DNA from 3 places in the Blautia sp. OF09-25XD genome. Region 1 is predicted to be linked to each of the others. Evidence: riboswitches for the same ligand, from Rfam matches in the RefSeq annotation. Region 1 holds a riboswitch; each other region holds the start of a gene.

What was found. A riboswitch is a leader RNA that binds a small molecule or an ion and turns the genes downstream of it on or off. The one in region 1 is predicted to bind cyclic di-GMP.
Region 2: linked by a shared signal. The riboswitch ahead of DXA93_RS14825 (sensor histidine kinase) and the one ahead of DXA93_RS16910 (ATP-binding protein) in region 1 are both predicted to bind cyclic di-GMP.
Region 3: linked by a shared signal. The riboswitch ahead of DXA93_RS20445 (response regulator) and the one ahead of DXA93_RS16910 (ATP-binding protein) in region 1 are both predicted to bind cyclic di-GMP.

The regions. Positions count from the first base shown of each region.
Region 1 is NZ_QUMG01000028.1:11,043-18,787, reverse strand. It holds gene DXA93_RS16910 (ATP-binding protein) at 1-2,131, opposite strand, end outside; cyclic di-GMP riboswitch class I at 2,269-2,344, opposite strand; gene DXA93_RS16905 (helix-turn-helix domain-containing protein) at 2,480-2,797, opposite strand; gene DXA93_RS16900 (hypothetical protein) at 3,077-3,499, opposite strand; gene DXA93_RS18065 (CHAP domain-containing protein) at 3,483-3,686, opposite strand; partial or broken gene DXA93_RS16895 (hypothetical protein) at 3,752-4,602, opposite strand; gene DXA93_RS16890 (hypothetical protein) at 4,677-5,051, opposite strand; partial or broken gene DXA93_RS16885 (radical SAM mobile pair protein B) at 5,096-6,003, opposite strand; gene DXA93_RS16880 (radical SAM mobile pair protein A) at 5,991-6,680, opposite strand; gene DXA93_RS16875 (radical SAM mobile pair system MarR family transcriptional regulator) at 6,677-7,114, opposite strand; gene DXA93_RS16870 (TetR/AcrR family transcriptional regulator) at 7,233-7,745, opposite strand, start outside.
Region 2 is NZ_QUMG01000020.1:58,558-66,302, reverse strand. It holds gene DXA93_RS14835 (TlpA disulfide reductase family protein) at 1-224, shown strand, start outside; gene DXA93_RS14830 (transporter substrate-binding domain-containing protein) at 409-3,237, opposite strand; partial or broken gene DXA93_RS14825 (sensor histidine kinase) at 3,400-3,594, opposite strand; cyclic di-GMP riboswitch class I at 3,658-3,733, opposite strand; gene DXA93_RS14820 (diguanylate cyclase domain-containing protein) at 3,936-5,696, shown strand; partial or broken gene DXA93_RS14815 (ATP-binding response regulator) at 5,750-7,745, opposite strand, start outside.
Region 3 is NZ_QUMG01000002.1:57,422-65,166, reverse strand. It holds gene DXA93_RS02290 (hypothetical protein) at 1-147, opposite strand, end outside; gene DXA93_RS19290 (GNAT family N-acetyltransferase) at 144-377, opposite strand; gene DXA93_RS19285 (GNAT family N-acetyltransferase) at 365-712, opposite strand; gene DXA93_RS02280 (AIM24 family protein) at 908-1,744, shown strand; gene DXA93_RS02275 (MATE family efflux transporter) at 1,909-3,240, shown strand; gene DXA93_RS02270 (DUF3878 family protein) at 3,541-4,488, opposite strand; gene DXA93_RS20445 (response regulator) at 4,401-4,988, opposite strand; cyclic di-GMP riboswitch class I at 5,271-5,346, opposite strand; gene DXA93_RS02260 (hypothetical protein) at 5,456-5,698, shown strand; tRNA gene DXA93_RS02255 (tRNA-Arg) at 5,975-6,048, shown strand; gene DXA93_RS02245 (GNAT family N-acetyltransferase) at 6,521-6,946, shown strand; gene DXA93_RS02240 (GNAT family N-acetyltransferase) at 6,931-7,602, shown strand.

The DNA of each region.
Region 1 (7,745 bases):
TATCACTCTTCAATAACCTGCACTTCGGTGCCTCCCCGCCGGATTTTATACTTCTGATTGTCTTTTCCAGTACCTTCATCTCAACTGGTTTTGAAACATGAGCATTCATACCGGCTGCCAGAGAATGCTGGATATCCTCTGAGAATGCATTGGCGGTCATGGCAATGATCGGAATCTTCTTTGCCAGTTCATGGGAGCTTCTGCGGATTGCCTTTGTTGCCTCATAACCATTCATAACAGGCATCTGCACATCCATCAGGATCATGTCATAATCCCCCGGAGCAGACTGTTCAAATGCTTTCAAAACCTCTTCACCATTTTCACAGATGGTACATTCTGCACCTTCAGTCTTTAACAGTTCCGTCAGGATCTCAGCATTCAGCTCATTATCCTCTGCACACAGGAACCTCATTCCCTGCAGAATATTACCATCCTGCTCATCTGTTTTTTCTTGTGCCGCCAGAGCAACTGTTCTATCCTCTGCAATTCTCAGCTCTATGAAAACCTCAAAACAACTTCCCTGTCCCAGTTCACTCTCCAAATCAATGGTACCTCCCATTGCTTCAACCAGATTTCTGGTAATAGCCATTCCAAGACCGGTTCCCTGGATCTTATTCGTCACAGAACTTTCGGCACGGGTAAAAGCATCAAAGATTTTATCTTTGAAATCTGCTGACATTCCTATTCCATTATCCCTGACTAAGAAACGGTACTTTGCATGGACGGATGAATTTGTTTCACATTCTTCTACCAGAAACTGAATTTCTCCACCTTCCTGCGTGTACTTCACTGCATTAGAAAGCAGGTTGCTGAAAATCTGCATCAGGCGAAGCTGATCCCCGTTCACCCACTCATGTCGGATATTTTTCTTTGTTGTAAGAATCTGTTTCTTTTCATCTATCTGTGAATGAAATAGATTATTGATTTCCTGTATAAAATTCAGAATAGAGAAATCATCGTATTTAAAAACTGTTTTTCCTGCCTCAATTTTGCTCATATCCAGAATATCATTAATAATCCCTAACAGATGCTGGGATGAAATATCTATTTTATCTGCATACTCTATTACTTTATCTTTATTTCCTGCATCATGTCTTATTAATGACGTCATACCAATAACTGCATTCATAGGAGTACGTATATCATGTGACATATTAAACAGAAAATTAGATTTTTCAACACTGGCTGTTTTCGCCTGCTCCAATGCTTTCTGCAGTTTTTTATTTAATTCCACTACTGTGTTTTCCGATTCCTGTGTCCTGTGCAGTAACATAATCATAAAAACAAATCCAGTTAAAAGCAAAACAATCAGTAAACCGCAGCCCCATAGTCTATATAACTTTTCATTGCTATTCCATCCGTTTTCAGGCATCACTTCCAGAATCCATTGACTGTCACCTAATTCGAAAGTATATGTGACAGGATCAATCATTTCCACAACTGAGCCATACACTTCTTCGTATGTTTCATCCCACGGTGCAATACTTTTAGACAACTTATATTCATAGCTAAAATCGGTAAGTGACTTTATAGAATCAGCGAATATATCCGGTACACGAATAATTACAATTGTAAATCCCCAAAATGTCCTTTCGCCATTTTTCTGCTCCACATACACCGGATTTCTTACAGCAATCCCCGTTCCACCCTGTTTCAAAGAAAATGGTCCCTGCATGGTTATCACATCATTGTCTCTGGCATAACAAGATATCTTTCCTCGTTCTTTATCATAAATAAGATCTATCTTTCCAGCCTCATTTCCGTCTTCCGGATAAATCTCAGTCACTACGCCGTCTGGTGCGATCTGAATACTCTGGATATAATCTGCCATCATATTCTCTGCAACTTTCGAGAACATGGAAATTTTTCCGTTTTCACTAATAACAATCTGTTCAAAAGTATTTGTAATATCAATTCCCCTCACGATATCAGCCTTCATATGATCTGCATACGTTACTGCGTTTAATTCAGCTCTTGACCTTATCAAATCCCTTTGACTGCTATCCGCACGAATGTCTATATTCACCAGAACAACCAAACCGATCATCAATACAAATACCGGAATCCATAACTCTTTTTTTATCCTAAATGTATTTTTTTGTTCCTGTGCTGACTTAATTTTCTTCCACATAACCGATTTCCTTTACACCTGCGTTTTTATCTACTTCATTTTTATATTTTAGCATCCACCAATTATTGCCTGTTTTAGTTTCTTTTTAATCTCCAAAAATGAAAAAAGCATTGTCATTGCAGACAATGCATCTTTAACGTGGCAACTGGCTACCATTTTACAGGCCCTATAGCTTTGCGTCGCAGACTTTCATCTGTTTTGCCGTTTTTCTTATTATAGCTTTTAAACATATGAAAAAAAACTGGTTTTATTATACTCTAATGCTCGACTATGTACAAGAAAAACATTACCGTTTTAACGCCTAAAAACAAAAGAAGAACAGCCGATACATATACTCGAACTGTTCTCCTACTTCCGAAGTCCACGCAGCATTGACATTACTGTTTCCTGCTCATTTGTACTCAGATTGTTCCATATCCTTAAAACTTCTTTCTGTTTTTCTGTCAGATTCTCTGAATTACCTTCCTGAAAAAACTGTGATAATGTCACGCCCAAAGCTGCACATATTTTTTCAAGTGTAATCAGCGACGGCAGGTTTTCCTGCGCCATGATTCTTCCCAGTGATGACTGGGAAATTCCCGACAGCTGCGATAATCTATATTTACTGATATCACGCTTTTCACACAAAAATGTTATTTTATCCGCAATATACTTCTCTATCTGCAAGTAACTATACCTCATTTCCGCTATTACATGTTCTTATTGTACCTGTAATAATGAAAAAATATTAGTAATCAACTTTGCAAGTATTCATTCCCATTATAGGAAGTATACGGATAAAAAAATATAAAGATACTTTCGTTTCCGCAAAAGTCATTTTCGCTTATATCGTTTTTATAATAGCACAGACAGTTATGTTTGTCACATAAAAGTTTGAAACCTCAAACAAAAAAATAAGCCTGCCATCATCCGCAGATTTCTCCACAGACAACAGCAGGCTTCCTACTATCTCATCAACTCATTCACTTTTCTCTGCACTGCCCCATAATCATATCCCGCAGCCTGCAGTCTCTTCTTTCTGTCCCCGCCGTTCCCCACTTTCCGGCAATGACTTCCTTTGCTACAGTTTCCACACTCTTTTTTGTTGCTACTTTTCACCAGCTCATTCACCTTCGCCTGCACTGCCGGATAATCATACCCTGCAGCCTGCAGTCTCTTCTTTCTGTCCTCGCCGTTCCCCCACTTTCCGGCAATCACTTCCTTCGCCACAGCTTCCACACTTTTCTTTCCTGTACCAGGATTCCCGCCGGTTCCTTTCACAGCCTTCTCATACTGCGGAGCCGCATATCCGCGGATATATCCCCATCCCAGGGGGATCACCCTTCTGTCAACCTTTTCACCCCGGTTACCTTCAATAGCAGTAATCATTCCCACCGGAAACCTCCTCCACAAAACCGATATGGTCACTGTACCCGTCATTCGGCTGTGTGGCCTTGTCCCAGTTATACACAATCACATAACCCGGCTCCGGCGTGATGGTTCCGTCTTCGATCCAGATCCCCACCTCCCTGAAGATCTTCACGTATTCCTCCACGCCGCACTCCCTGCCGATCAACTCACTGCATCCTGCCCTGATCCCTGCAGCAGACACACAGGTATCACACCATTCATCCGAATGCTGCACAACATCTCCCTGGTCTCCTTTAACCCAAACTGCAGAAGCGGGTTCACACCCAGGTTCATGGTCAGCCCATTATCCGGATCCAGAGCATAATACTCTGCAATCTGCGTCTGCTTGTTGGTGGAACTCACTGCCGTGTATCTGGTAATAAAATCCGAAAAGCTGGAAGAAAACCGGTGTCTCTGCTCCACCTTCATCACAGGATCCTTCCCGTACTTTCTCAGTTCCAGCTTTCCCTCCCTGTTAATAATAAAGAAACCTCCCAGAACCTGTGCCACATAAAACAGCACATCCCGACAGGTCTCAATATCATTTTCAGTATAAACAGAAAGCGTCACCCCGCCATTCGGCATGGCATCAATCTCCGCCCTCTTATTCGCAAACTCCACTTTACACCGCTTACAGCACAAAGCAATAAAATCATAAGCAGTCCCCACAGTCTCAAACCCGTTGAAACTCTTATCAAACCGCAGCATAAAATCATAGGCTTTCAGTTCCAGGCACTTTGCCAGACGGTTCGCCTCACTGACCTCAAAAACTCCCATCGGCACATCTTCCACCGAACCATCCGCCAGCACCAGATGAAACACCAGCGTCACCTGAGCATCCTCCAGCGTATACCTGTCAATGTCACTCAGAAGCGTGATCCCCATCTCCGCCGCATACACCGTCCCCAGTTCAATTTCCGTGCTTCCACAGCACTGCCTGGAAATATACCCGGAACCCTTCACAATCTCCTTCGCCCCGACTCATACGTCATTCCGCCTCTGGTAACGATCGTACCCGTCCAGTAATATTTTCTTGTATTGCTCTTCACAGCTCTCAGAAACCCATCCGATACCGGATACATCCCGCCACCTCCATTTCCCCACGAAAAAAGCACCAGCCAACCAGGTGACCGATGCCTTCGTAAATATAATCATTCTATCTGTTATAAGTCCAATGTTTCAGGTACCATTCATGCAGTTCTTCTGTTGTTTTACAGCAGTCTGCAATCTCTTTTCCCTGTGATATCCACTGACACGTTTCCCTGCTGAATGTATCAACATCCAAAGCATGAAATTTATATGTTCCACCCCGTCTGTGCATCACTTCATCATCACACTGGAACTCAAAATAATCATCCCCGTCCAAAACAACCTTTCCAGTCAGGTTCCACACCCCGGACCACGGAGGACCATCATCCCCTGGAACACAGAAGGACAGTCTTCCATCTTCCAGAATAACAGGAGCCACCGCAATATTTTTCATCTGCGGCATATATGGCTGTTCAAACCAATACGCTTTCCTCTCATCCATTTCTCTTCATCTCCATGATAGCCACCTTCCCTGCAAACTTGAAGTTAGCGATTTCTTTTTCCGGTATTCTCTGTCCCACGGATTTCCTCATGATAGAAATAATCTACGATCACCGGATGTCCCTGCGGGACTCTGCCATAAGGCATTTCATTATCCACAAAGGCACAATCATACTTCTTAGCCATTTTCTCAGCTTTTACTTCAAGTGCTTCAAAGTAGCTGCGGTTATGCTTGTTATAGATCTCGTCGTAAAGTGGTACAAGATCAGGATATTTTCCGGCGATATAATCCATAATTGTCTTTTTGAAACCGCCTCGAAGATTGAGATTTTCGAGCCAGAACAGATCGCATTGATCCTTTACCCGCTCAAAGATTGCTTCAAAATCCGTGATACTGGGGAATACCGGGGATACGAAACAGACTGTACGGATACCTGCTTCATATACCTGCTTCATAGCAGAGATACGGCGCTCAATGCTCGAAGCAGAATCCATATCGTTCTTGAAATTTTCATCTAGTGTGTTGATCGACCATGAAACGGTTACATGTCCAAGCTTCTTCAGCAGATCAATATCCCGTACCACAAGATCCGACTTTGTGCAGATCAGAATATCTGCGTCACTGCCGTTCAGCTGCTCCAGAAGTTTTCTGGTATTCCCGAATTGCTCCTCCTGTGGATTGTAGCCATCTGTCACAGAACCGATGACCACCCGCTGTCCGGCATATTTCTTCGGATTTTTAATTTCCGGCCAATGCTTCACATCAAGGAAAGTGCCCCATTCCTCCTTGTGCCCGCTAAAGCGCTTCATAAAAGAAGCATAGCAATACTTGCAGGCATGTGTACAGCCACATAGGGATTGACCGAGTAACCGCCTACCGGCAGACTAGACTTAGTCATGATGTTCTTTGTTTCCACCTCACGAATGAGGATTCCATTTATTACTTCTTCCATGATTTCTGTACCTCTAACACTTTATTAAATTCTTCCGGCATTTCCTGAATCATATTTTCATCCCCTATGATAGGGACAAGGTCTTCCTTCATAAACACCGGAATGCCGAGTGCGTGTGCCTGATCCGTCAGAGACCATGCCCATTCCGGCTCCGTATGAATCTTCCTGCTCTGAGCCCCGGTCATAGTGCCGACAACGATCCAGTTGATTCTGGAAAGGTCAACTGTACCGGGATCGTCGAATAACGGTTCAAAGCTAACATGGTAATGCTTTGCTCTGATGTTTTTCCGAAGGGCGTCGATACGCCACAGTTCGGCTTTCCTCGTCACCGTAACGCCAAACCATGCATTTTCCAGATCGGTATCAAAATCCAGCAGATCAGGTCGCTTGGTAAGGAACAGGAACTGATGCTGTGGATTTTCACGGATCTTTGCAAATACCTCGTCTCTCCATTCCGGCTTCCATCCGGAGAGATCGCTCATCCCAGTAAGAAGAAAGTTCTGCGGACGTTTCTTTTCCATCATCTTGAGCTTACCCGGAAAGAATTCAGGGTCAGCGAAGTCATCAATCATATGCCAGCGTTTCACGTTGTTGCGGGCATAGCAATATGTACACCCCACTGTGCAGCCAATGACGATATTCATGTTCTGAATCTGATCTTTGATACAAATACTCATGACTTCTGCCACTCCTCAAGATTCTTTCTGATGCGGTCGAGACATTCCTCAAACCGGATAATTTCTTCCTCTGAAAAACCTTTGTAGTAAATACTGCCCATCTCATCAGATACAGAATCGTACTCGCCCTTTAAGGCATGTGCTTTCTCAGTCAGAAACAGGAGTGTTTTCCTTTTGTCCGTTTCAGACTGAACACGGCTTATCAGCCCTTGATTTTCCATTCTTTCCAGCATCGTAGTAAGAGATGTTATCGCTAATCCGCATTTAGTCGAGAGTGACCTGATTGAGATACCATCCTCCTGCCACAGCACATAAAGAATACGTCCCTGGGCTCCATTAAACGCATCAATATTCTTTTCACTGAGAATCTTCTCAAAAATCCGGTCTCCAAGCTGTTTTATTTTGGTGACAAGAAATCCTCCATTCATTTCCATACAAAAGCTCCTATATAGTAGTTTATTAAAAACATACTATATAGGAGCTTTATTGTCAAGAGTTTATATGTCTTAATAGATAAATTCCGTTTTTTTCAATTCTCCAAACTTGAAATTGTCAAACAGCGTTCGGTGTTTCGCTTTGTGGAATTTTTACACACTGCTGAATCAAACCTGTAACATACGTAATGGAATCGGTGCAGTCGTTCTTGAGCCATTCTGAGATAATTGCCATCAGTCCCCGAATATAAAAGGCCATGATATAAGGTCGATCTTGCTGTAGTACACCGTAGCGGTCGAGAATCGGCGTAAACACATGACGGAACATCCTATCATAGCTTTTATCCATCCCCAACACCGCCGCATTTTCTGTTGCTGTGCGGAACAGTCGCTTGTTATTCTTAATGTAGCTGAGGTAAGGTGTTAAATAATCCGGCGTAATTAGATATAATTCATCCCTCGGGCAATTCCGCAGCTTTGTAGAAAAGGCATCCGAATCTTTCTCCATAGAAGCAAGAAATTGCTCGTTCATACGACCGACACTCTCCGAGAGCAGGTCTGACATCGTTTCATAGTGCAGATAGAAGGTGGAACGATTGACCCCTGCTACTTCACAGATTTCTTTGATTGT
Region 2 (7,745 bases), on a different contig from region 1:
AAATCCTGAAAGCTCAGGGCGCTTCCTACAAGAACCTGACTTTCGATTCTAATTCAACAGTTGGAAACTATGCTGGAAAAGGAAACATCATGGCATTTCCTACAACCGTTCTTGTAGATAAAGACGGAAATATCGTTGGGGAACCTTTCATGGGTGGCATTGACGATCAGTCAAACTACGATCAGCTGATGAAGCAGATTCAGTCCGTACTGGACCAGAAATAATTTACATAAATATCCTAGTTAGGGGGCAGTTACTGTTTGCAGTAACTGCCCCCTAACATCATTAATAATGAAGGCATCCCAGGACAGCTTCATAGTTTCCTCCAATAGCTTCATAGCACTCTCGCATTGTCATATTTTGGTCCTCCTGTCAATTGTATTCCACTAATTCATGAACCTCTGCTAATCAATGATATACATACCTTATAATCGTTTTTATAACTTCATCAATCACAATCGGCTTTGACAAATGTGCGTTCATTCCTGCATCCAGTGATGCCTGAACATCTTCTGCAAATGAATTAGCTGTCATTGCTATAATAGGAATGTTTTTTCCATCCGGTCTGTCATTCATTGCCCTGATTGCTTTTACCGCTTCATAACCATTCATTTCAGGCATCATGATATCCATCAGGATTACATCAAATGCGCCTTCCGGATGATTTCTGAAAATCTCAACAGCATTCTTTCCATCCACAGCTCTTTCTACATTCATCCCGAACTCTTCCAACTGCACGGCAGCAATCTCTGCATTCAGTTCATTATCCTCTGCAAGAAGGACATTCACACCTGTAAGATTCACCTTTTCAGAAATACCTGTGTCTGACTTATTACATTCCTTATCTGTAATTTCCAAAGGAATATCCACGGCAAATGTGGTTCCCTCATGCTTTTTACTCTGCACGGAAATGGTTCCCCCCATCATATCTACATACTTCTTTACGATAGCCATCCCCAGTCCAACTCCATGGTACTGCGTTCTCACACCGGAATCTTCCTGTGCAAATTCCTCAAAAACTTCTTTTGTAAATTCCTCACTCATGCCAATACCAGTATCCGAAATGCGGTAACGCATATTTATATATCCATCCCCGCCCTTTTCCTGACACCGGGCTTCAAATGTAATCGTCCCTCCATCCGGAGTGAATTTCACGGCATTGCTCAGAATATTGACCAGCACATCACGCAGGCGTGCAGGATCCGCAAGTACATTTGGAATCTTTGCATCTTCACGCTGAATCTTAAAGTTGATATCCCTGTTCGTAAGAAAGCCTTTTATAATATCCAATGCAGAATCTGTAATGTTTTTCACATCCGCCGGTACCGGATTGTATTTCACTTTTCCACTTTCGATGCGGGTCAGATCTAATACATCATTGATCAGCGACAGTAAATGCTCTGAGCTTTCGTCAATCTTTTCCAGACAATTTTTCACTTCGTCTGACGGATTGTTTTTCATTGCAATACCGGTAAATCCTATGATTGCATTCATCGGTGTCCTCATATCATGGGACATATGTGACAGAAATGCTGTTTTTGCCTTGTTTGCAGCCTGTGCATGCTCTGCCAGTTCCGCCATTTCCTCAGCTTTCTCCTGGGCCGCCTTCTGAGCTTTTTTTCTTGCACTGAGACGCACCATTGTCCCAGCCATAGCAGTCAGCAGCCATCCAAAAATAAGAAGAACCCAAACAGTAACAACAGGATGCAGACGTATCCAGTCAACAAGTGTAAGCTCTGTTGCTTTGTATGTGGTATACTGTGCTGCAAGATCTTCAACAAGATTTTGGGGCATGGCATACATTGCTTTCGTCAGAATACCAGCCAGCGCATGGTTCTCAGTTGATGAAATTACCATGCGGTAGGTGAATGTAGGCTGTTCCAGCAGAGTATATGTCATGGTGCCCGTAGTGTCACTGTTCACAAACGCCTGTGCCATGTAATAGTAGACGAAGGCAGCATCTGCTTTACCCTCACGGACAGCTTCCATCATTTCCTGTCGGGTACTGCACATCAGTTTTTCTGCACCGGGTGCCATTGCATCTTCAATTGACTTTGATGCTGTCTGGTCAACAGTAGTAACAACATTAATTTTTCCATCAAAGTCACGCCGTGTCACCCTTGCCAGCTGCATCGTAATGAAAGGTGCAGTAATCCCCCATTTTTTCGTCTCAGCATAGTTATCTGTTTCCAGGCGCGCATCGATGCTCATATCTGTGGTTTCCTTATTTTTCTGATAAGCAATATACTCATCTCTGGTGGCAGGTGTAAGAAACTCATAGGAAATCCCGGCATAGTCTGCAATTTTCCGGAAGTAATCCGGGATAATACCCTTCATCTCACCATTTTCATTATAAGAATATGGATAACGGGTCGGATCACACAGAACATGAAGCGGGTTGTCCTTGGAATACTGTGAAATAATACTTTTTTCTTTCTCCGTATATTCCAGATTCTTAGTTTCGATGCTTTCATAATTTTTATTATAAAGTGTCGTTTTCCAGTCACCCTCAACTGCATTCATCTGGCCGATTGCATAATTGATCTCATTCAGCAATTCTGTATTACCTTTTTTAACCATGACATAGAAATCGCTGCTGTCAAATTTATCCACGATACGCTCATTGTTTGTTTTTCTCATAGAAGTGGCAGCAATAGCATCAACATTTCCGCTCTGAAGAGCTTCCTCCATCTCTTCTGTCGTATCAAAATAAAATGGATCATATGTAAATCCTTTATTGCCTGCAAAATCCGCAAACTCTTTATCTCGTGAGCTTCCGTTCAAAAGTGCCACACGCATACCGTTGTAAGTACTGTAATTGCCATCCACAATCGTGCTGTTGTCACTGCGGACGGTCAGAATCCCATTATTGGTTCCGATCGGACGTGAAAAATCAAACTTTTCTTCTCTTTCCGGTGTTTTGCGGGGAGATGTTACCATATCAATCTCGCCATCTTCAAGCATCTGCTGCATATCATCCCAGCTCTTATCATATCCGACATATTCGTAATCTACATCCCAATAACGGGCCATCAGCCGAAGAAAATCATAGCCATACCCGCTGCGGTTGCCTTCTTCATCCATCACATGATAACCATCCATGGCAAAGAAACCGACTTTGACAGTTTCATGCTGCGAACTGTCCTCGGCTGCATATGCAGTCTGGGGAGAAAATATCATACACACGCATACAAAAGCCAGTAATACTGCCACATATTTCTTTGCTCTCGAAATCATATTAAATCTCCTGTCTGTCTGTCTGTCTGTCTGTCAAATATATTTCTCTATACATCTCCTTGTCAACCTCCTGGTTTAATAAAATTGCACTACCGCATCAAATCCATTTGTCACTGTTCAGTGACCTGCGGTTCGGTCCCCCCCACCGGTCTTTATGCTTCTGAACTTGAAGACAGTTTTTCCTGCCTCAATCTTGCTCATATCCAGAACGTCATTGATAATTCCCAACAGATGCTGTGATGAAATATCTATTTTATCTGCATACTCTATAACTTTTGCTTTATTTCCTGCATCATGTCTGATCAAAGATGTGATACCAATGATTGCATTCATAGGTGTACGAGTATCATGCGACATTATTGTTACGTCTATGAAATAATACCGTAAAAAAGCACTGCCAGACAGACAGTGCACGTCATTTCATGCAACTGGCTGCCATTTTACAGGCCCTGTAGCTTTGCGTCCCAGACTTTCATCTGGTTTGCCGATTTCCTTATTATAGCTTTTAGACTTACGCAAAAAACTGATTTTATTATACTATAGTACTCTACTGTACACAAGAAAAACATTACCGTTTTAACGCCCAAAAACATATTGTCATTATACTGTCATTTTTTTAAAAACTTATTCCGTTTTTCAACTTCTATGATATAATGCTTTATTATAAAAACTCCAATGAATAAACTGAGGTGAACCAAGTGAAGAAAAAAACACTTGTGCCTCTTATTATTTTTTTACTGGGCATATGCCTTGTTGGTTTAATTGTATACAAAACAGACACCCATGAAAAAAATCAGAGACACATATTGGCACAATTAAACGCAACCACCTATGGTGAACGCATAAAGAATGAAATTGCAGATGGAATTGGAATTACAGATACTTTGGAACAGATCTTAATCAGTGAAAATGGCGAAATCCATCAGTTTGAGACGATTGCCGGGAATCTTATGTCTGATTCTATTGAAAGCGTGCAGCTCGCTCCTAATGGTGTTGTAACAGATATTTATCCGGCTGAAGGAAATGAGGCAGGTAAGATCGATCTGCTCCATGATAAAGACCGTAAAGAGATTTCCTGTTATGCAAGAGATAACCATGCAACCATTACGCAGGGGCCCTTCGAATTAAAACAGGGCGGTTATGGAATTGCAGTCCGCAATCCAGTCTACCTGAAAGATAAAAGCGGACAAGAGTATTTCTGGGGATTTACCATTGTTATCCTGCGTGTTCCGGATATTTTTTCAGATACAGTCAGTGCACTTTCAAATTTTGGATATGAATACAAAATTTTAAAAACAGACACTCCCTGGAGCGATACTTATAAAGTGGTTTATCAGTCAGATGGTCAAATAGATCATCCGATTTCTTACGCTTTTACAGTAGGGGATGGAACCTGGAAGCTTGAGGTAACTCCTAAAACCGGATGGAGAAATAACACACTACTGATAATTATCAGTGGTATGTTTCTTACTATAAGCCTTCTTCTGTCAGTACTTACCAGGGTATGGCTGGTAGCAAAAGAACACAAGAACAAATATAAAATACTGGCGCGCACAGATTCTCTTACAAATATTTATAATCGCTATGGATTTGATGAATTAGCAGAAAAAATAATTTCTAAAAATCCACAAACACATTTTGTGGCTGCGCTCCTTGATATTGATGACTTTAAGTTTATCAATGATATCTATGGCCATAGTTATGGAGACAAAGCATTAAAGAGTCTGGCAGACAGTATGAAAGCTTTTTTCCCATCCGATGCATTGCTTGGAAGAAATGGTGGTGACGAATTCTGCATTCTTTTACCAAATTGTACCTTTAAGGAAGCAGATAAACAGCTGCAGCAATTCACTAAGCTTCCAAAAACGTTTTCATATCACGGTAAAGAACTCGCATTTTATATATCTCTCGGATATGCAGAATATCCAACATTTGCAGCCAGCCCTTCACAGCTTATGCGCTGTGCAGATGCAGCTCTTTATGAAATAAAACTGCATGGAAAAAACGGATGTATGGCTTACAGAAAAGGTCTCCAGTCAGGAGTCCGCAAACAGCTTGGATTTGCACTGAAGGATATCTCTGAACACCTTCCAGGTGCATTTATCATATATAGAGCAGACAAAGAAGATGATGAGCTCTTTTATGCAAACCACGAATTTCTTCATATGACTGGTTATAAGAGCATGGATGAACTATTCAGGCTTACTCAAAAAAGGTTCCGCAATCTGATCCGACAAGATGAACAACAACAGATTGAAACAAGCATCTGGGAACAGATTGGCACAGGCAATGAAAATGACTATATTCACTTTCATCTTCGAAAAGCTGACGGAACTTATCTTTCCGTGCTTGATCATGGAAGAATCGTAGAAAGCCAACAATACGGAAAAGTATTTTATGTATTGTTCATGGATTGGGAAGATATGCATCTTCGTTACAGTGATAAATTTTCCGAATAAATAAAAAAAAACTGCTAAAAAGTTGTGAACCGAACTTCTTAGCAGTTTTTTTACTAATCTACCAGATTGTTTTGTAACGTACTGATCAATTCCTCTATAACAATTGGCTTGGATAAGAAGCCATTCATACCACATTCCAGTGCTTTCTTTTTGTCTTCGTCAAAAGCATTGGCAGTCATGGCAAGGATGGTAATTCCCGCCAGCGCCGGATCCCTAAGGGCACGGATCTGCTTCGTGGCCTCATATCCGTTCATTACCGGCATCTGCACATCCATCAGCACCAGATCATAATTACATGGCTTCGAATTCTTAACTTTCTCCACTGCCTCTGCCCCATTTTCTGCAGTATCAACCATGAAGCCATATTCGTTAAGGATCTCCACCGCAATTTCACGGTTCAGTTCATTGTCTTCCACAAGCAGTATGCACCTGCCTCTGAAATCTGAGCTTGTCTCAGGAAGAACGGGATTCTCCTGCTCAGCCTGATTCTGGCCGATAGCAGCCATCAGGGTATCTCTGATATCTGACATAAAAAGAGGCTTCGCACAGAATGCAGTCACCCCTGCAGCCCTGGCTTCCACTTCGATGTCTGACCAGTCATAAGCAGTCAGGATAATGATCGCGTATCATCACCAAGACTGCGGATCTGTCTGGTGACCTCAATGCCATTCATATCCGGCAGACGCCAGTCAATAATATAAGCATGGAATGCATCCCCAAGCTCCATAGACTGCCTTGCACGCAGAACAGCCTCCTTACCGGAAAGTGTCCATTCCGAACGCATTCCAACCTTCACAAGCATCTTTGTCACACTGTCACAGGTATTAAAATCGTCATCTACAACCAGAGCCTTAAGGCCCTCCAGCTCTGCAATCTTCTCTATACGGTGATTCTCAGGCTGAGTCCGAAATGGCAGACGGACAATAAATTCTGTGCCTTTCCCCTGCTCTGTCCGGACCTCAATGGTACCACCCATCATATCCACAATATTCTTGGTGATGGCCATGCCAAGTCCTGTGCCCTGGGTTCTGCTCACAGTGGAAGTCCGCTCCCGCTCAAAAGGAGAAAAGATCTTCTGTACAAATTCCTGACTCATGCCGATTCCATTATCCTTTACCCGGATCTCGTATAGTTCACTGCCTTTTACTGTCCCTGGATACTGTTTCAGCCGGACAGATACAGTTCCGCCTGCAGGAGTAAACTTGATTGCATTGGACAGCAGATTCAGCAGCACCTGATTCAAACGTGTCTTGTCGCAATAGACATCCTCATTGGTAACATCCATTGCATCCATATAAAGCTCCAGCTGTTTCGCATGGATCTGCCCGCTAATGATGGTCTTCAGATCATGAAGCACATCCGACAGACTGACCTCCGTTTCTTCCAGATGGATCTTTCCACTCTCAATCCGGCTCATATCCAGGATATCATTGATCAGTGAAAGCAGATGTTTACTGGAGGAAAGGATTTTGCTCAGATAATCTCTGACTTTTTTCTGATTATCAATATTACTTACAGCCAGTGTGGTAAAGCCGATGATCGCATTCATTGGTGTCCGGATATCGTGAGACATATTGGAAAGGAAAGTACTCTTAGCCCTGTTTGCTGTCTCCGCCGCACGGACTGCCTCAGAAAGTGCCTGATTCATTTTCCAGTCAGCAGTACGGTCTGACATAACCAGGATGTATTTCTTTTTCCCATTTACCTCACTGCCCATTGCAATATTATGGAACCCGCGTTTTTCCCCTGTTTTCTGATGAACATATTCAAAATCCCATTCTCTTTGTTCATTCACCTGGATTTCCTCAAAATAATTTTCCTCCGGATTTTCATGTTCCTCTGGATGCAGTTTTCCCAGAACACGAATATCTTTGCGAATCTGTTCTACCGTAATACCAAGCAGTTTTTCCGCATTTGGGCTTATATAGTCTGCCTGATATGTTTTTGCATCCAGCATCAGAAAAACGTCATCCACATTCATTGACAGCTTTTGAAAAAGCTCGTCTCTGTACCGGATCTGTGTGTCCTTTCTTCTAAGGCTTATCCTGT
Region 3 (7,745 bases), on a different contig from region 1:
CTCTCCCACTGACCAGAACGTCGTCACATGGCCGTTTCCGCGGCAGATCATCGGCAGCGCATGCGCAAAATCCTCCACACAGAGCAGTTCCGGAGCGGGATGCACAGGGTCAAAATGTTTTCTTGTATACGTTGTTATTGTGCTCATTCTTTTATCTCACTATATGATTTTACTGCCGGCTGTCCCGCGTGCGGCTCGCCGATGATTTTTTCCATCCAGACCATATCGTACCAGCGGTCGAATTTGTAGCCGCAGTTGTGGAAGGTTCCCACGAGTTCGAATCCGAGATGCGCATGGAACTCGGCGCTGTTTTTCGTCAGATATTCATCCTCGACCTGCGGATAGCCGATGCAGGCGTAGAGGTTCAGAATGCCCATTTTTTCAGGCGGTCCGCCAGCTCTTCATACAGTCTCCGGCCAAGGCCTCCTTTTCTTGCATTGTGATCGAGATAAATGGTCAGCTCGCTCGACCAGTCGTATGCGGCGCGGCCGACAAAGGCATGTGCGTATGCATAACCTTCGATTTTTCCATCCTGCTCGATGACGAGGTATGGATATTTTTTCATGATATCACGCATGCGGTTCTCAAATTCTTCCAGAGACGGCACGTCCCACTCGAAAGAAATGACGGTGTATTCTACATAATAAGCATAAATCTCCAGAATGCGTGCGGCATCCTCTATTTTTGCATCTCTGACAGTAATTGTACTCATAATAAATTCCTCCTCTGACCGTACTGCTTGCGTTTTCTGAACTTTATCTTATCACTCCGCTGAAAAATGGACAACATGATTTCCAGATTTCCTTTTTTTCTAAATTTTTCTGTGCTCTTTGCTTTCTTTCCTGTATAATAAAAGAAACAAGACGGATCACTATTTTTCTTCTTAATGAAAGAAAGGAACGTGCCTATGAAAATTTTAAATCTCGAAAACGAAAACCGGAAATTCACCAAGTCCATCGAAAATTTCCACGTCATGGAATATCTCCAGGATTCCAGCGTCTCGCCGATGACTGCCATGGAGGAGTATTACATGAGCAAAATGAATGTGCGCCGCCGCCAGGTTGTCATTGAACTGGACAAGGAGCACTCCGCGATTATCCAGTCCGGTGCGATGCAGTGGATGGGCGGCCATGTACAGGCGACCGCCGGAATCAAAGGGATCGGCGACCTGTTCGGAAAGGCCATCAAAGGCGCCATGACAAAGGAATCTGCCGTAAAACCGGAGTACGTCGGCGACGGATATCTCGTGCTGGAACCGACCTACAAATACATCATTCTTGTGGATGTCGAGAAATGGGGCTCCTCCGGAATGACGATTGAGGACGGCATGTTCCTCGCCTGCGACGGCAGAGTCAAAACCAAACTGACCGCCCGCAAGAGCATTTCCTCCGCTGTCCTCGGCGGCGAAGGCTTCTTCAATCTGAGCCTCGTCGGCAGAGGCGCCGTTGCCCTCGAAAGCAACGTACCTGAGGACGAGCTGATCGAAGTCGAACTCGAAAACGACGAACTGAAAATCGATGGAAACCTCGCCGTCTGCTGGTCCTCCAACCTTGATTTCACCGTAGAGCGCTCCACCGGAACCCTCGTCGGCTCCGCCGTCAGCGGTGAAGGCCTCGTCAACGTCTACCGCGGAACCGGCCGCGTCCTCATGAGCCCGGTCGCCCCGACAGATTCCCTGCCGACTGCAACCAACACGACCCAGGCGAACCCCGCTGTGAAGAACAACCTTCCGCCGGAAAATTAAATTCGAATCCTCTCCGCCCCTATGCCTAATACGCATAGAAAAAAGTCAAATTAAACCTCGTTTTTGATTGACACTTTCTTCAAAACATGTTAGCGTAAAATACGCATTTATCTTTACATTCTTAAGAAAAACCATACGATAAAATACATGTTCTGGAGAAAATGATGAATAGAATAAACTGGACTGAACTGAAACCGCAGATTCAGCAGGTCGGGCGATTAAGTCTGCCTGCGATTCTTACACAGATTACTACGATTGCGATGCAATACATTGATTCCGCGATGGTCGGCGCGCTTGGGGCGAATGCTTCGGCGGCGATCGGACTGGTTTCGTCGACGACGTGGCTCCTCAGCGGTACGATTTATGCGGTTTCAGCCGGTTTTTCTGTTCAGGTAGCGCATCAGATCGGGGGAAATCATGACAAGAAGGCAAGGGATGTTGTGCGGCATGGCATCGCGTCCGCGCTTGTTGTGTCGGCTGTTTTGTGCCTGATCGGGCTTCTGATCAGTCATCCGCTGCCGGGGTGGCTCGGCGGTGCGCAGGAGATCCGGCGGAATGCCACGCTCTATTTTATGATGTTTGCCATCATGCTTCCGTTTTCCCAGCTCAACTCGCTGATGTCGTCCTTCCTGCAGTGCAGCGGTGATATGGTGACGCCCAGTATTTTAAATGCCGTCATGTGCGTGCTCGATATCATTTTCAATGCTCTTTTGATTCCGGTTTTCGGTGTCATGGGTGCCGGTATGGGAACGATGCTGGCCTGCGCCGTCATCAGCCTCACGGGTGCCTGGTTCTGTTGTGTCCGCAATCCGCGGCTGCGTCTCCGCCGGAAGGAAAAAACGGTTTTTGATACGAAAATTCTGAAAACTGCATTCAAAATCGGTGTGCCGGTTGCCGTACAGGAAATCGCGATGAACAGCGCCATGGTTGCTGCCACCATGCTGATTGCCCCGCTCGGCTCCATTGCGATTGCGGCCAATTCGTTCGCCGTCACCGCCGAAGGCCTCTGCTACATGCCAGGCTACGGCATCGGTTCCGCCGCGACAACGCTCGTCGGCAGAAGCTACGGCGCCGGAAATTACAAGCTGGCGAAACGCTACGGAAATATCTGCATTGCCATGGGCGCAGTCCTGATGGCCATCACTGGAGGTCTGATGATGATCTTCTGTCCGTTCGTCTTTAGCATTCTGACTCCTGACCCGCAGGTGCGCTCGTTTGCCGCCGAGGTACTCCGCATCGAACTGCTCGCCGAGCCGTTTTTCGGCGCTTCCATCGTTGCCGCCGGAGCCCTCCGCGGAACAGGCGATACGTTTGTGCCAAGCCTTCTGAACCTTGGCAGCATCTGGGTCATCCGCCTCGGTCTCGCGGTGCTTCTCATCACCCCGCTCGGCCTGCGCGGCATGTGGATCGCCATGGCTATCGAGCTCTGCATCCGCGGATTGCTGCTGCTCTACCGCCAGCATACATCGAAATATTATAAACTGCCCGCAGCCTGACTTGGCGGCAGCGTATAGAAAAAGCGCTTATTTGAGATTTCATTCCCGCCTCAAATAAGCGCTTTCTATTTTACCTTATCCCTTGTTTCAATTCACAGTCGGTATTTTCACGGAGTCTGACATGTCGAAAATAGTTCGACTGTGACTTGCCTCATGTCTGTGGAGGATACCGATTTCTCTCCGCCCGCCACTGCCGTTATGTTTCTTTTAACAATTCATCCCACCACTTTAGAAGCGGGGGACTTCTTGTCTACTGGTATTAAAACTGAATCACTTCCGGCTCATCCGTAAAGGAGCTGATCATTGCCGTTGCGTTCTGGAAATTTTAAACGTCTCAACCTCCACAACCCGCTCTTTCCCTCTCGTTCCCCAGATCATCAGATGGACCTTATATTCCACCGAATCCCGTGCATAAAAGAATGGCTCCTCGCGCAGCAATGATGCGCGTTTTCCTTCGGCTTCCAGTATCTTTTTCCGTTTCATTGCCTGCTCCTGGATTTTTCGGATCTGGGTTCCTTCTTCGCCGGTGAAGCGTCGTTTCGGATAATTCTGTGCTTCGCGGGCCAGTTTTTTTTCCAGTAAATCCACGACTTTCGCGTGGCGGCTCGTATGCAGCAGTTTTGCGATCTGTTTTGCGAGGAGTTTTCCCTGCCATTTTTCATAAAGTGCAAGATACCACAGCAGCACTTTATCGCCTGCCTCCGATGCCAGTTTTTTCATCTCCGTAATTGCCTCTTCCGTCGCTTCCCACCACGGGCATGACGGTACGAGATACTGATCCGGCACGGCCGGGTAGCAGCAGAAATTGAGCGGCGGGAAATTGGCCAGCGATGCCAGACGCATTTCTTCCTCGGTGCAGAACGCCTCGCCGAGGTATTCCAGCTTGTCCCGCAGGATCGCAATACGGAACTCAATCTGCCGCAGATACTCGTATCCGTCCACCCAGAAATGACCCGTTTTTCCGTAATCAAACAGATGCACTTCCAGTGAAAGGCGGCTGAAAAACAGCGTGCACACCGTCTCTCCCTGCCGCACGATCAGAACGTACTGCTCCCCGTCTTTTTCCAGTGCAGCATCTATTTCTCCCTCGTATTCCTTCTGATACGTTCCCGTCAGCTCCGCGTCATGAAAAACGAGAAAGCTCTCTGCCGCATCGTTCATCAGATAGACAAGCCAGATCTCCTTTTCTCCTCCACCGTACCGCTCACCCGGAAGCAGCAGCTCGAACTGCCCCTGCGAAAGAAGCACATCCAGCCTTTCCAGTTCCTCGGTCCATGTGATATTTTCTGCAATTTCCATTCCGTGATTCTCCCCTGTTTTCTTTTACTTCCTATGATACACCATAAAAAGGCTCCACTGCAATCCAAAGCAGTAGAGCCCCTTCTCCAAATTTTTCTGTTATTAATCCGTCCCGTTATCCGGCGCATGCCGTCCGCACTTTCTCGTCCAGCGTCGTCTGAATCTCTTTTAAATTCACCGGTTTCGGAATATACCCGCGTCATGCCCGCATCCGCGCACCGCTTGCGGTCCGTTGCAAAGGTATTTGCTGTCATCGCAAAAATCGGAACATCATTGTCCTCACGCACACTGTTTCGAATTTTTTTCGTCGCCTCGATGCCATCCATCACCGGCATCTGCATATCCATGAAGATCGCAAAATAGCTTCCCGGATCCGACGCTTCAAACTGATCCACGGCCTTGGAACCATTCTCCGCCCAGTCCACGACAAGGCCGAAGCTTCCAAGCAGCTCCGTCGCAACCTCTGCATTCAGTGCATTATCCTCCGCAAGCAGAACAGCAGCACACCTGCAATCAGTGCCACCAGATACAGCTGGTGGTCAAACAGATACGCCATGATGGTCGGTGTCTCCACGTTCATGCTCGTAAATGCGGTGATCGCCGGATGGCGGGAAAATGCAAACTCCTCCTCTCGTATTTTCTTTTCGCAGGCAATAAAAAAGCACCATAGATTCTCCTACCGTGCATTTGAGTCATTTCTCCCTATTTATTTTATAAGAAATGTTCCATATTTACGCAGCTGGCTGCCATTTTACAGGCCTTGTAGCTTTGCGTCACAGCCTTTCGACTGCTTTGCCGAGATTCTTTTTTTATTTTAATTCATTGCTGTAAGACTCTCTTCTCCTTTCCCATCGGAATATGATATAATGACCTCTGGATTTTGGCAGATTACTGTTTTTAACATTGGAGGTGTACGATGAAATACAGACTCATGACAGAAAACGATTTAGAATATGTTGTCGAAAAAAATAATGAATACTACAACAATGTCGAAGGCTGCTGCTGGACCTATGAAAAGCCTATAAGAGAATTTATCAGGTACTCACAATGGAAAATTCCTGAAGTAAACTGCGGAATCGCAAGTATGTGTTTCGTCTTGAAAAAGCAGCAAAAATATAGTATAATATTTTTGTTTCTGACCTGGCTGAAACATTTATAATTCTTGTTTCTGTAGCTCAGCAGGATAGAGCGTCCCCCTCCTAAGAGAAAGCCGAGGCATTCCCCAAAGGGAAAAAATGAAAAACAACTTTCAGTTCGAATCTATTCTGAAAAATGCCAATGGTGACAACAAAGCATTCCCCAAATTGGGGAGCGTTCTAATGTTACCAAATCGAAAAAATCTGTAGATTGACAACTCGAAATAGAGTTGATAATCTTATATATGGCCGAAGGGAAAAATCCCAGAAACCCAGTAAAATCAAGGTTTGCGGCATGTGTCGTCATAGCTCAGCTGGATAGAGCACTCGCCTCCTAAGCGAGGGGTCGGAGGTTCAAATCCTCTTGGCGACGGGCTTCAAAGCGTTCGAAAATGTTAGCTGGATTAGCTGACAACGAACGCTTTTGTTATTTTCTAATCACGTTCTTCAATTCTATTAGCTACAGCTAATGGTCAAACAGCAATGTCTGTTTGGAACTTTACTATCTATAAAAGTTCCAGGCAGGCATTTTTTATTTCCTGAATCCTGGAGGAAAGGAGTCAAGATGACTGAACCAAACAAGTGAAAAGTCTGTTATTGAGAGGGTATGGGGAGATCCCCATCAAGATAAAACCCATAGGTTGACGGGAGGCAAAATGGCAATACTGTTAAACATGGGTGGATCTTGCTCTTATTTGTATCCCTCTATATAACGAAACGCTCAGAGGCTGTTTTACAGTGAGGGAAAAGAAAAAATATCAAAAAATTGATAATTAATGGTGAACTTGTGATAGAATGGAAAAAAGAGAAAAGCATAAAGGATGTAGTTGTGGAGAATATTTGTTATGATTAGAAAGTTGCTGAACGGAGATATCGATAGAGTCGCTGACATATGGTTAAAGACAAATCTGAAAGCACATTATTTTATTTCCAATCAATACTGGAAAAGTAATTATGAATTAGTAAAAGAAATGCTGTCACAATCCGAAGTCTATGTGTTTGAAGCAGATAAAATGATACAAGGATTTGTAGGACTAAATGATGAATATATCGAAGGTATTTTTGTCTCCGATGAAATGCAGTCATGTGGCATAGGTAAGCTTTTATTAGATTATATTAAGGATAAAAAAGTTAGCTTACGATTAAATGTATACCAGAAGAATGCCAGAGCAATTTCTTTTTACCAAAGAGAAGGATTCATTATTCAATGTGAAGATTTGGATGAAGATACTGGTGAAAAAGAGTACACTATGCTATGGAAACGAAAATAGAAATCGGAATTTGGAGAATTAGACGTTATGAGGAGCGTAAAAATATGAATGCTGACTTCAGAATAGACGGAAAAGTAATAGAAACAAAAAGGCTCATTCTTAGATCATTCAAACAAACAGATTTGGAGGATTTCTATGAGTATGCATCTGTCGAAGGTGTTGGGGAGATGGCAGGATGGAAACATCATGAAAATATTGCTGAATCTCAAAGTATTATGAATTCCTTTATCAGTGAGGATAAAGTATTTGCAATCTGCTTAAAGAAAAACAATAAAGTAATCGGTACTGTTGGCATAGAAAAATATGGGTTAGAAGATGCTTTGACAGAATTCAAGGATTATTACGGCAGAGAATTAGGATATGTTTTGAGTAAAGATTATTGGGGAAAAGGACTTATGCCCGAAGCCGTAAATGCAGTTAAAGATTATTTATTTGGCGAATTGGATTATGATTTTCTGATTTGTGGTTACTATGATTTCAATGAACAATCAAAACGAGTTCAGACAAAATGTGGCTTCAAACCATATCGTTCATTGGTCATGACAACGCAAATGGAGACAAAAGAACAAGGTACATTGATGTTGTTGCTGAATTCCAAGAAGAATATTAAATTAGTTTTTTCACATCCGGAAACCTTAATCTCCGAAAATTGGTAAAATCCAGTTTGTTGAACTGAATCCGAAAAGCATTAGGGCGCAGAGGAGATAGAATCCTTTGCGTAAAAGACTAACGAACATATTTAATGAAACATCGGAACCATCTTCTTTTTGTTGTCTACCTATAATAACGATTGGAGTAA